3 regions of the Viridibacillus sp. FSL R5-0888 genome follow, and region 2 is predicted to be linked to each of the others. Evidence: a T-box and tRNA genes for the amino acid it is inferred to sense, from the RefSeq annotation. Region 2 holds a T-box; the other regions hold tRNA genes.
What was found. The T-box of region 2 lies ahead of serS (serine--tRNA ligase). A T-box ahead of a tRNA ligase gene usually reads a tRNA of that ligase, here a tRNA-Ser.
Positions count from the first base shown of each region.

Region 1: it encodes a tRNA-Ser, which carries the amino acid that the T-box ahead of serS (serine--tRNA ligase) is inferred to sense. The anticodon was not compared.
Region 3: it encodes a tRNA-Ser, which carries the amino acid that the T-box ahead of serS (serine--tRNA ligase) is inferred to sense. The anticodon was not compared.

Region 1 covers NZ_JBBPAU010000001.1:865,547-869,411, forward strand. The annotation lists tRNA gene MKY02_RS04260 (tRNA-Leu) at 1-45, shown strand, start outside; tRNA gene MKY02_RS04265 (tRNA-Gly) at 71-145, shown strand; tRNA gene MKY02_RS04270 (tRNA-Leu) at 152-240, shown strand; tRNA gene MKY02_RS04275 (tRNA-Arg) at 270-346, shown strand; tRNA gene MKY02_RS04280 (tRNA-Pro) at 351-427, shown strand; tRNA gene MKY02_RS04285 (tRNA-Ala) at 447-522, shown strand; tRNA gene MKY02_RS04290 (tRNA-Met) at 550-623, shown strand; tRNA gene MKY02_RS04295 (tRNA-Ile) at 640-716, shown strand; tRNA gene MKY02_RS04300 (tRNA-Ser) at 739-831, shown strand; tRNA gene MKY02_RS04305 (tRNA-Met) at 864-940, shown strand; tRNA gene MKY02_RS04310 (tRNA-Asp) at 944-1,020, shown strand; tRNA gene MKY02_RS04315 (tRNA-Phe) at 1,050-1,125, shown strand; tRNA gene MKY02_RS04320 (tRNA-Gly) at 1,130-1,203, shown strand; tRNA gene MKY02_RS04325 (tRNA-Ile) at 1,211-1,287, shown strand; tRNA gene MKY02_RS04330 (tRNA-Asn) at 1,298-1,372, shown strand; tRNA gene MKY02_RS04335 (tRNA-Ser) at 1,378-1,468, shown strand; tRNA gene MKY02_RS04340 (tRNA-Glu) at 1,473-1,544, shown strand; gene MKY02_RS04345 (MerR family transcriptional regulator) at 1,768-2,532, shown strand; gene MKY02_RS04350 (TraR/DksA C4-type zinc finger protein) at 2,621-3,112, shown strand; gene MKY02_RS04355 (MFS transporter) at 3,331-3,865, shown strand, end outside.
Region 2 covers NZ_JBBPAU010000001.1:27,379-31,243, forward strand. The annotation lists gene pdxS (pyridoxal 5'-phosphate synthase lyase subunit PdxS) at 1-396, shown strand, start outside; gene pdxT (pyridoxal 5'-phosphate synthase glutaminase subunit PdxT) at 401-994, shown strand; T-box leader at 1,026-1,241, shown strand; gene serS (serine--tRNA ligase) at 1,362-2,648, shown strand; gene MKY02_RS00115 (SF0329 family protein) at 2,689-3,249, opposite strand; gene MKY02_RS21970 (SF0329 family protein) at 3,268-3,723, opposite strand; partial or broken gene tadA (tRNA adenosine(34) deaminase TadA) at 3,745-3,865, opposite strand, start outside.
Region 3 covers NZ_JBBPAU010000001.1:602,140-606,004, forward strand. The annotation lists rRNA gene MKY02_RS02940 (23S ribosomal RNA) at 1-1,582, shown strand, start outside; rRNA gene rrf (5S ribosomal RNA) at 1,719-1,834, shown strand; tRNA gene MKY02_RS02950 (tRNA-Asn) at 1,846-1,920, shown strand; tRNA gene MKY02_RS02955 (tRNA-Ser) at 1,926-2,017, shown strand; tRNA gene MKY02_RS02960 (tRNA-Glu) at 2,040-2,114, shown strand; tRNA gene MKY02_RS02965 (tRNA-Val) at 2,130-2,205, shown strand; tRNA gene MKY02_RS02970 (tRNA-Met) at 2,228-2,304, shown strand; tRNA gene MKY02_RS02975 (tRNA-Asp) at 2,308-2,384, shown strand; tRNA gene MKY02_RS02980 (tRNA-Phe) at 2,414-2,489, shown strand; tRNA gene MKY02_RS02985 (tRNA-Thr) at 2,497-2,572, shown strand; tRNA gene MKY02_RS02990 (tRNA-Tyr) at 2,582-2,665, shown strand; tRNA gene MKY02_RS02995 (tRNA-Trp) at 2,678-2,751, shown strand; tRNA gene MKY02_RS03000 (tRNA-His) at 2,769-2,844, shown strand; tRNA gene MKY02_RS03005 (tRNA-His) at 2,892-2,967, shown strand; tRNA gene MKY02_RS03010 (tRNA-Gln) at 2,974-3,045, shown strand; tRNA gene MKY02_RS03015 (tRNA-Gly) at 3,054-3,128, shown strand; tRNA gene MKY02_RS03020 (tRNA-Cys) at 3,141-3,214, shown strand; tRNA gene MKY02_RS03025 (tRNA-Leu) at 3,257-3,338, shown strand; gene MKY02_RS03030 (helix-turn-helix domain-containing protein) at 3,672-3,865, opposite strand, start outside.

The sequences.
Region 1 (3,865 bases), 840 kb from region 2:
CTAGCGCCGCAAGGCGTGGGGGTTCGACTCCCTTCACCCGCACCATAATTTTTAAGTTTATCAGCATATTGCGGAAGTAGTTCAGTGGTAGAACACCACCTTGCCAAGGTGGGGGTCGCGAGTTCGAACCTCGTCTTCCGCTCCAAAATATGCCGGGGTGGCGGAACTGGCAGACGCACAGGACTTAAAATCCTGCGGTAGGTGACTACCGTACCGGTTCGATTCCGGTCCTCGGCACCATATTTTAATATAATATAAGTGATATAAATGCGCCCGTAGCTCAATTGGATAGAGCGTCTGACTACGGATCAGAAGGTTGTGGATTCGACTTCTGCCGGGCGCGCCATTAACGGGAAGTAGCTCAGCTTGGTAGAGCACTTGGTTTGGGACCAAGGGGTCGCAGGTTCGAATCCTGTCTTCCCGACCATTAATACTTTCAACCCTATGGGGCCTTAGCTCAGCTGGGAGAGCGCCTGCCTTGCACGCAGGAGGTCAGCGGTTCGATCCCGCTAGGCTCCACCAATTTATTACTAAATTTAATACCATCATGGCGGCGTAGCTCAGCTGGCTAGAGCGTACGGTTCATACCCGTGAGGTCGGGGGTTCGATCCCCTCTGCCGCCATACTAACCAAACTAAAGGACCTTTAGCTCAGTTGGTTAGAGCAGACGGCTCATAACCGTCCGGTCGCAGGTTCGAGTCCTGCAAGGTCCACCATCTACACAACGTTATATTTTTTGGAGGAATACCCAAGTCTGGCTGAAGGGATCGGTCTTGAAAACCGACAGGCGGGTCATACCGCGCGGGGGTTCGAATCCCTCTTCCTCCTCCATTTTTTAAAATTTAATTTCATAATATCATTATCGCGGGGTGGAGCAGTTCGGTAGCTCGTCGGGCTCATAACCCGAAGGTCACAGGTTCAAATCCTGTCCCCGCAACCAAATGGTCCGGTAGTTCAGTTGGTTAGAATGCCTGCCTGTCACGCAGGAGGTCGCGGGTTCGAGTCCCGTCCGGACCGCCATTTTTTAAAAATATTGTATTAATCATCATGGGTCAGTAGCTCAGTTGGTAGAGCATTAGATTGAAGCTCTAAGTGTCGGCGGTTCGATTCCGTCCTGACCCACCATGATGCGGGTGTAGTTTAGTGGTAAAACCACAGCCTTCCAAGCTGTTGTCGAGAGTTCGATTCTCTTCACCCGCTCCAATTTTATGGGCCTATAGCTCAGCTGGTTAGAGCGCACGCCTGATAAGCGTGAGGTCGATGGTTCGAGTCCATTTAGGCCCACCATTAAAATTTTTCCGAAGTAGCTCAGTGGTAGAGCATCCGGCTGTTAACCGGACGGTCGTAGGTTCGAGTCCTACCTTCGGAGCCATATATGGGGAAGTACTCAAGTGGCTGAAGAGGCGCCCCTGCTAAGGGTGTAGGTCGCGTAAGCGGCGCGAGGGTTCAAATCCCTCCTTCTCCGCCATATAGGCCCCTTGGTCAAGCGGTTAAGACACCGCCCTTTCACGGCGGTAACACGGGTTCGAATCCCGTAGGGGTCATACTTTAAAAACCATTAGAATCAAATATGATTCTAATGGTTTTTTTGCGTTTGGAAAGTAAATTGAAAAGGCATTTTTTTAATGAGTTAAAGCTATTTTTGCAGATAATGAAAGTAACATACTAAGTAAAGGCTGATTGCCGATACTTAGATTTTTTATTTTAAATACTGTTGACCTTAACGTTACGTCAAACTATATAGTAGAAACATGGAGGTGAAAGAAGATGGAAATGACAATTCAAAAACTTGCTCAGCTGTCAGGAGTTAGTTCAAGAACATTGCGTTATTATGATGATCTAGGCTTGTTAAAACCTGCACGTGTAAATTCTTCAGGTTATCGTATTTATGGGCAAGAAGAGATTGATTTGTTACAGCAAATATTATTTTATCGTGAATTAGGCTTTAAGTTAGAAGTCATTAAAGAAATCATAACAGTCGAGAATTTTGACTATAAGAATGCCTTAATGGAGCATTATAAGGCATTAATGGAGAAACGCCACCAATTAGATGTCATGATAACAACGGTAACTAAAACGATCAGTGCTATGAATGGAGGAATTCAAATGTCGAATGAAGAAAAGTTTGAAGGTTTAAAGGAAAAAATGATTTTAGATAATGAAAAACAATATGGTCAAGAGATACGTCAAAATTACGGAGATACTACAGTTGATGCTTCCAATAATAAAGTGCAACAAATGACTGAGCAGCAATATGAAGAAGTGCAAGCATTAGAGCAAGACGTGAAGAGATTATTAAAGCAAGCAATGGAAACTGGTCAAGCTGATAGTGATGTTGCTCAGCGTGCTGCCGAAGCACATAAGCGATGGTTAATGTATTATTGGCCAAAGTATAGTAAAGAAGCACATGCAGGACTTGCAGAAATGTATACAGCAGATGAACGTTTCACGAGCTATTATGATAAAGAGCAAAATGGTACAGCACAACTTTTAAGAGATGCTATATTAATCTATACTGGAATGGATATTTAGAGTACTGCAAAAAGCAGTACTCTTTTTTATGTTTGATTTAAAAAATATAGGAAATAATAAAAATAGGTTATATTAATGGAGGAATAAAATGACGAACACAAAATATCAAAATTTAAAAAATCAAATGATACAAGAATTATTTGTGTTGCAGGGAAGAAAATATACACATGAGCCCCCAGACTCAACAGAGTTATCCAATTATGACAACCATCCTGCAGATCAAGCAACTGATTTAACAGATCAAGTAACAGAAATGGCGATAGGCGAGCATAATGAACAAGAAATTGAAAAACTTGAGGCTGCGTTGCGAGCTATTGATGATGGTTCTTATGGAAAATGTAGTGAATGTGGAGAAGACATTCCATTTGGTCGATTAGAGGCTATTCCAACAGCACTGACATGTGTTGAACATGTACCAGAAAATAAGGTACCTACTGACAGACCTGTTGAGGAGGAACTATTAAATGCATCAACAGAGAGACCTATACAGGATGAAAGATCGATTGTTGATAATGAGGACAGTTTTCTAGAAGTAGAAGCATACGGTTCCTCAGATTCACCTAGCGATCAAATAGAATAAAGTAAAAATGGGACTGTGGGGATACAGTTCCATTTTTGTTGTGCTCAATATTAATGACAACTATGTGAAATTAGAAAGATATTTTATGGAATCTTCAGAAATTTATATACATATTAAATTTACATAATTATAAAATGGAAATATATAGATTTTATTGTATGTAGAAGGGGGAAATACAATTTCATCAATCGATTGACAAATAAGGGGTGAAAATTGGGATGTGGAAAAGATATTCTTTATTACTTAGTGGAATTGGCGTTTCGTTTTTTGGGAATTGGATTTACATAATCGCGTTGAATGTCTTGGTTCTTGATATGACCAAATCAGCAGCAGCAGTTGCAGGTATTTATATTGTAGGTCCTGTTGCAAAGTTACTAACAAATTTCTTTGCCGGCTCCATAATTGATAGGCAGAATAAGAGAAGATTAATGATAATTTCTGATGTGATAAGAGGTTTACTTGTGCTACTTGTACCTTTTATGGGATCGATTTGGATTATTTATACCATAATCTTTGTTGCAAATATGGCAGGTTCTTTTTTTGGGCCCAGCTCTACTTTTTATATTACGAAATTTGTAAAGGAAACCGATCGACGACGATTTAATTCAATTATGAGTATGATGAATTCAGGTTCGTTTTTAATCGGCCCAGCGCTTGCGGGTATACTAATTGCAACAGTAGGTACAACGATATGTGTCGTGATTAACGCAGTTACATTCTTTTGTTGTGCGATTTGTATTTACCTGTTACCAA
Region 2 (3,865 bases):
ATACGTCAAGTGAATGCACAGGTACGTAAAGTTGCAAACATGACACCAGATGAACTAATGACAGAGGCAAAAATTTTAGGTGCACCTTATGAACTTTTATTAGAAATCAACCGTTTAGGTCGATTACCGGTTGTAAATTTTGCTGCTGGTGGAGTAGCAACTCCCGCTGATGCAGCATTAATGATGGAGCTTGGAGCAGATGGTGTTTTTGTAGGCTCAGGTATCTTCAAATCTGAAAATCCTGCCAAGTTTGCAAAAGCCATTGTAGAAGCAACAACTCATTACAAGGATTATAAATTAATCGCTGAAATTTCGAAGGAACTTGGGGTTCCGATGAAAGGTATCGAAATCTCCCGCTTAAATCCACAAGATCGTATGCAAGATCGAGGCTGGTAAGATGATGAAAATCGGTGTTTTAGGTTTGCAAGGTGCTGTACGTGAGCATGTTCAAGCTATAGAAGCAGCTGGTGCTGTTCCAATTGTTGTAAAGAATGCAGAACAATTAAAGGAGCTAGAAGGTCTTGTACTACCGGGTGGTGAAAGTACAACGATGAGGAAGCTAATTGACCGTTACAGCATGATGAAACCCCTTCGTCAATTTGCTGACGATGGTAAACCAATATTTGGTACTTGTGCAGGATTAATATTATTAGCGAAAAATGTCATTGGCCAGCAAACGCCCCATATTGGCGTAATGGATGTTATTGTTGAACGTAATTCATTTGGTAGACAGATTGATAGCTTTGAAATACCCCTTTCTATAAAAAATATTGGTGAAAACTTCCCGGCAGTATTTATACGTGCACCTCATATTGTATCAGTGGGATCGAATGTTGAAGTATTAGCACAGTGTAATGGACGCGTTGTTTTAGCGAAAGATGGACAGTTTTTAGGCTGTTCATTTCATCCGGAATTGACAGAGGATCAACGAATCATGGCATACTTTGTGCAGATGGTTGAGAAAAGTGTTTTGACCACACTTGCAAAACGGTGAAATCTATTGTAAAGTATGGATAAAATTCAAATTAAACACGATGATAGGAAGTAGTAGCAAGTAAGTTTTTTTTATAGAGAGTCGACGGTTGGTGTAAGTCGATAAAAAACCTTGTGAATCCGTCCTGGAGTTGCTCAGCTGAATCTTTAGTAGGCTGTGGCCGGCCAACAAGCCGTTATGAAACAAGTGGATTGCATTTAGGTGCAATCAATTAGGGTGGCAACGCGGGTATGCTCTCGTCCCTTTCATGGGGATGAGGGCTTTTTTGTTGCTTATTTTTAGTATATCCTAGACCTAAAGTATTGTTTTGTAAGATTACCTTGATACATTTCTATTATCGAATTTACAAAACTGGAGGAATGGACATATGTTAGATATTAAACGAATCCGTGATAATTATACGGAAATTAAAGAAAAGCTATCTCACCGTAATGAAGATTTAGGAACCTTTGATCAATTTGAAACTCTTGATCAACAACGCCGTGATTTAATCGCAAAAACAGAAGTATTGAAAGCTGAGCGCAACCAAGTTTCTGAACAAATTGCTCAAAAGAAACGTAATAAAGAAAATGCGGATGCTGAAATCGCACATATGCGTAAAGTCGGCGATGACATTAAAGCATTGGATACAGAGCTTCGTGAGGTGGAAGGTAAATTCCAAGATATGATGATGCGTTTACCAAATATTCCACATGAAAGTGTACCAGTTGGAGACACGGAAGATGATAATGTGGAAGTAGCTAAATGGGGCGACATTCCTGAGTTTGATTTTGAGGTTAAAGCACACTGGGATCTAGGTACAGATTTGAACATCATCGATTTTGAAAGTGCTGCAAAAACAACAGGTAGCCGTTTCGTATTTTACCGTGGTCTAGGTGCTCGTTTAGAACGTGCTTTAATGAGTTTCATGATGGATTTACATTCTGAAGAACATGGCTATGAAGAGATGTTACCACCTGTAATCGTTAATCGTGATAGTTTAACAGGTACGGGTCAGCTTCCAAAATTTGAAGAAGACGTCTTCAAATTAGCGGATACAGATTACTTCTTAATCCCAACAGCAGAAGTACCGGTAACAAACTTCTTCCGTGATGAAATTTTAGATGCTGATATTTTACCGAAAGGCTTTTCAGCTTATAGTGCTTCTTTCCGTTCTGAAGCGGGATCTGCTGGCCGTGATACGCGTGGTTTAATTCGCCAACACCAATTTAATAAAGTAGAACTTGTGCGTTTCGTAAAACCAGAAGATTCTTATGATGAATTGGAAAAATTAACAGGCCACGCTGAAAAGGTTCTTCAACTTTTAGGTCTACCATATCGTAAATTAAAAATGTGCACATCAGATTTAGGCTTTACTGCTGCGAAAAAATACGATTTAGAAGTATGGATTCCAGCTCAAGGTACTTACCGTGAAATCTCTTCTTGCTCTAACTTTGAAGATTTCCAAGCGCGTCGTGCCAATATCCGTTTCCGTCGTGAAACAGGGGCAAAACCTGAATATGTGCACACATTAAATGGTAGTGGTCTAGCAATTGGGCGTACAGTTGCAGCACTTCTTGAAAACTATCAACAAGCAGATGGTTCTGTAGTTATTCCTGAAGTTTTACGTCCGTATATGGGCGGTAAAGAAGTAATTCAAGCACCAACTAAATAATTTATAAACGAAAAGGCTAATGCTAGGGGGCTCTCCTGCATTAGCCTTTTTTTGTTTTATTTATAATGCTCTCTGCTTCACAGCGAATTTGATAAAATTGCTGAATAGTAGGATGAACTCCAGTCATGTTTAAATTTTGTAATCTGCGTTTTCCTAAACGGTAATCAAACATTGCAAAGGCTTGAATGAGTACATTTTCTGATAGTAATGATTCTTCAATGGATAATTGCATATAGTACATGATTGCTTCATACAAGTAAAAGCTTTCGAAATTTCCTCGTTCCATTAAAGTTTCTTCAGCTAAATCATAGGCATCCTCTAATGCTCGTCTTTCAGGGAATCCTAACATTACATTGAAGTCTCTATTATATGGTATTGGTTTTAGCATATGTTGTTCTTTTAGTTGCGCATACAGTATGTTCCTCGGAACGATAAAACTTAAATCATCTGCATTTAAAATTTTTTGTTTATCTAATGTAAGCCAAACACTTGCTGGGTTATCATGTGCTTTGCGATATGTTGTTGCATAAATCTTCACGCGACCTTGCAACTTTTTACAAAGAAAGCTTTCGTATTTTTTTTTGATTTTGCTAAATTGCATAGGTTATCTCCCTTGAATCTAATAGTGAATACCTTCTGCCTCACAACGGATATGATAAAACTTTCTTTCAAATGAAGACTGTGGTGCAGTCATGTTTTTTAATTTACGTTTCCCTACACGACGATCAAGTAATGAGTATGCACGGATAATTGGGTTTGTTGAAGCTAGTGCATCTACAATTGATAAATGAGGGTATTGAGTAAATGCTTCATATAAATGTAAGCTAGCAATTTTATTTTGTTCAGCTATTTGTAATTCTTTAGAGAGTAGTTCAGAACAATACTTTCCTTGAATTTGTCCGTTAATAAATGCTAAATCATCTACATTAAAAATAGGGTCTTTATTTAGAGTTAACCAAATGTGTGGTATATCATCACGGGATTGATTATGTGTGGCAGATTGAAGTTCGACCTTTCCTTGTAACGACTCGAATAAGAAATTTTCAACGTCTGATTTTAATTTGGAAAATGGTATAACTTTAGAGACAGGAGTTGCTCGTTCAGCTTTTTTCTTACTACGTAAACTATTGAAGAAATCGCTTAATAATTGGCCACATTCAGCTGTTAAAATGCCCTCTGTCACTTCACACTTATGATTGAACCGTGAGTCATTAAGT
Region 3 (3,865 bases), 570 kb from region 2:
CTAAGGTTTCCTGAGGAAGGCTCGTCCGCTCAGGGTTAGTCGGGACCTAAGCCGAGGCCGATAGGCGTAGGCGATGGACAACAGGTTGATATTCCTGTACCACCTATTTACCATTTGAGCAATGGGGGGACGCAGTAGGATAGGGTAAGCATGCTGTTGGTTATGCATGTTCAAGCAGTGAGGCGTGAAATGAGGCAAATCCCATTTCTATAACGTTGAGCTGTGATGACGAGGACGTATGTCCGGAGTTCCTGATTTCACACTGCCAAGAAAAGCCTCTAGCGAGGTAAAAGGTGCCCGTACCGCAAACCGACACAGGTAGTCGAGGAGAGAATCCTAAGGTGTGCGAGAGAACTCTCGTTAAGGAACTCGGCAAAATGACCCCGTAACTTCGGGAGAAGGGGTGCTCTAGTAGGGTGAAAGCCCGAGAGAGCCGCAGTGAATAGGCCCAGGCGACTGTTTAGCAAAAACACAGGTCTCTGCAAAACCGTAAGGTGACGTATAGGGGCTGACGCCTGCCCGGTGCTGGAAGGTTAAGAGGAGTGCTTAGCGCAAGCGAAGGTGCGAATTGAAGCCCCAGTAAACGGCGGCCGTAACTATAACGGTCCTAAGGTAGCGAAATTCCTTGTCGGGTAAGTTCCGACCCGCACGAAAGGCGTAACGATCTGGGCACTGTCTCAACGAGAGACTCGGTGAAATTATAGTACCTGTGAAGATGCAGGTTACCCGCGACAGGACGGAAAGACCCCGTGGAGCTTTACTGTAGCCTGATATTGAATTTTGATACATCTTGTACAGGATAGGTAGGAGCCAGAGATTCCGGAGCGCCAGCTTCGGAGGAGGCGTTGGTGGGATACTACCCTAGATGTATTGAACTTCTAACCCATGCCCCTTAGCGGGGTAGGAGACAGTGTCAGGCGGGCAGTTTGACTGGGGCGGTCGCCTCCTAAAGAGTAACGGAGGCGCCCAAAGGTTCCCTCAGAATGGTTGGAAATCATTCGTAGAGTGTAAAGGCATAAGGGAGCTTGACTGCGAGACCTACAAGTCGAGCAGGGTCGAAAGACGGGCTTAGTGATCCGGTGGTTCCGCATGGAAGGGCCATCGCTCAACGGATAAAAGCTACCCCGGGGATAACAGGCTTATCTCCCCCAAGAGTCCACATCGACGGGGAGGTTTGGCACCTCGATGTCGGCTCATCGCATCCTGGGGCTGTAGTCGGTCCCAAGGGTTGGGCTGTTCGCCCATTAAAGCGGTACGCGAGCTGGGTTCAGAACGTCGTGAGACAGTTCGGTCCCTATCCGTCGTGGGCGTAGGAAATTTGAGAGGAGCTGTCCTTAGTACGAGAGGACCGGGATGGACACACCGCTGGTGTACCAGTTGTTCTGCCAAGGGCATCGCTGGGTAGCTATGTGTGGACGGGATAAGTGCTGAAAGCATCTAAGCATGAAGCCCCCCTCAAGATGAGATTTCCCATTACGCAAGTAAGTAAGATCCCTCAAAGACGATGAGGTAGATAGGTTCGAGGTGGAAGTGTGGCGACATACGGAGCTGACGAATACTAATAGATCGAGGACTTAACCAAATTTTACTTAACAAACTTCAATGTAATTTATCCAGTTTTGAGAGAATAATAAAAAACTTTTCTAAAATAGCAAAAAACACTTGCTAAAATTTAAAAAAGATGATATAATTATTCTTGTCCTTAGGTAATACAATAGTCTAGTGATGATGGCAAAGAGGTCACACCCGTTCCCATGCCGAACACGGAAGTTAAGCTCTTTAGCGCCGATGGTAGTTGGGGGTTTCCCCCTGTGAGAGTAGGACGTTGCTAGGCGATCATATTATTCCGAAGTAGCTCAGTGGTAGAGCATCCGGCTGTTAACCGGACGGTCGTAGGTTCGAGTCCTACCTTCGGAGCCATTTTTGGAGAGCTGTCCGAGTGGCCGAAGGAGCACGATTGGAAATCGTGTAGGCGAGTAACCTTGTCTCAAGGGTTCAAATCCCTTGCTCTCCGCCATACACATTCTCATTTATTAAATGGCCCCTTGGTCAAGCGGTTAAGACACCGCCCTTTCACGGCGGTAACACGGGTTCGAATCCCGTAGGGGTCACCATTTATAACGTTATACGGAGGATTAGCTCAGCTGGGAGAGCACCTGCCTTACAAGCAGGGGGTCGGCGGTTCGATCCCGTCATCCTCCACCATTTAAGTCAATAATACCATTATCGCGGGGTGGAGCAGTTCGGTAGCTCGTCGGGCTCATAACCCGAAGGTCACAGGTTCAAATCCTGTCCCCGCAACCAAATGGTCCGGTAGTTCAGTTGGTTAGAATGCCTGCCTGTCACGCAGGAGGTCGCGGGTTCGAGTCCCGTCCGGACCGCCATTTTTTAAAAAAGAATATTAAATTATTATGGGTCAGTAGCTCAGTTGGTAGAGCATTAGATTGAAGCTCTAAGTGTCGGCGGTTCGATTCCGTCCTGACCCACCATAATAATGCCGGTGTAGCTCAGTTGGTAGAGCAACTGACTTGTAATCAGTAGGTCGAGGGTTCGACTCCTTTCGCCGGCACCATGTTTTTCTGGAGGGGTAGCGAAGAGGCTAAACGCGGCGGACTGTAAATCCGCTCCTTCGGGTTCGGCGGTTCGAATCCGTCCCCCTCCACCATTTTTTTATTTTAGGGGCATAGTTTAACGGTAGAATAGAGGTCTCCAAAACCTTTGATGTGGGTTCGATTCCTACTGCCCCTGCCAATTTAAATTATATTATGGCGGTTGTGGCGAAGTGGTTAACGCACCTGATTGTGGTTCAGGCATTCGTGGGTTCGATTCCCATCAGTCGCCCCATTTAATTTTTGACAATAAAATAATTTAGATATAATAATAATATTATGGCGGTTGTGGCGAAGTGGTTAACGCACCTGATTGTGGTTCAGGCATTCGTGGGTTCGATTCCCATCAGTCGCCCCATATTATTGGGGTATAGCCAAGCGGTAAGGCAACGGATTTTGATTCCGTCATGCCCTGGTTCGAATCCAGGTACCCCAGTTAAATTTGCGGAAGTAGTTCAGTGGTAGAACACCACCTTGCCAAGGTGGGGGTCGCGAGTTCGAACCTCGTCTTCCGCTCCATTTTCTATTTACGGCGGCATAGCCAAGTGGTAAGGCACAGGTCTGCAACACCTCTACCACCGGTTCAAATCCGGTTGCCGCCTCCAATTATTTTTAAAATAACTACATATAATCTATAATAATATTATGCCGGTGTGGCGGAATTGGCAGACGCGCACGACTCAAAATCGTGTTCTTTCGAGAGTGTCGGTTCGACCCCGACCACCGGTATCCTAAATATAAATTTTCTTAAGAGTTCTCATTATGAGAGCTCTTTTTTGTTGTCAAAATTTCTTTCATTAAGGGAAGAACCCTGGTGGAATTTAAGGTGCAAAATATTCTAGAACCACAGTCGTTCAATGTTAGCTATGAAGGTGCTGGCTTTCTAAATTAGATATTGCAAACTTGGTAGAGGAATTATCTATAATTGAGATTGATGAGGGGTTTGAGTAGGTATCTACAAATTTTAAAGAAGAGGGTAAAGTCCTAAAAGAGAGGAGGGAAATTTCCCTCCTCTTTTTTAGTATTAGTAATTATAGAAACAAAATTTGGATTTATTTATTTTCATTCTGAAGAAACACATAAAAATTTAACAGGTGTACTTGTGAGATTCAACCAATAATGTGGACTACTAGAGTCGATGATAATGGAGTCATGTTCGTTTAAATGATATTCTTCATCATTTATTTGTACAGTCAGTATGCCGTCTAAAACATACAGAAATTCTTTTCCGTGATGAGTAAATTGATTCCCCTTGT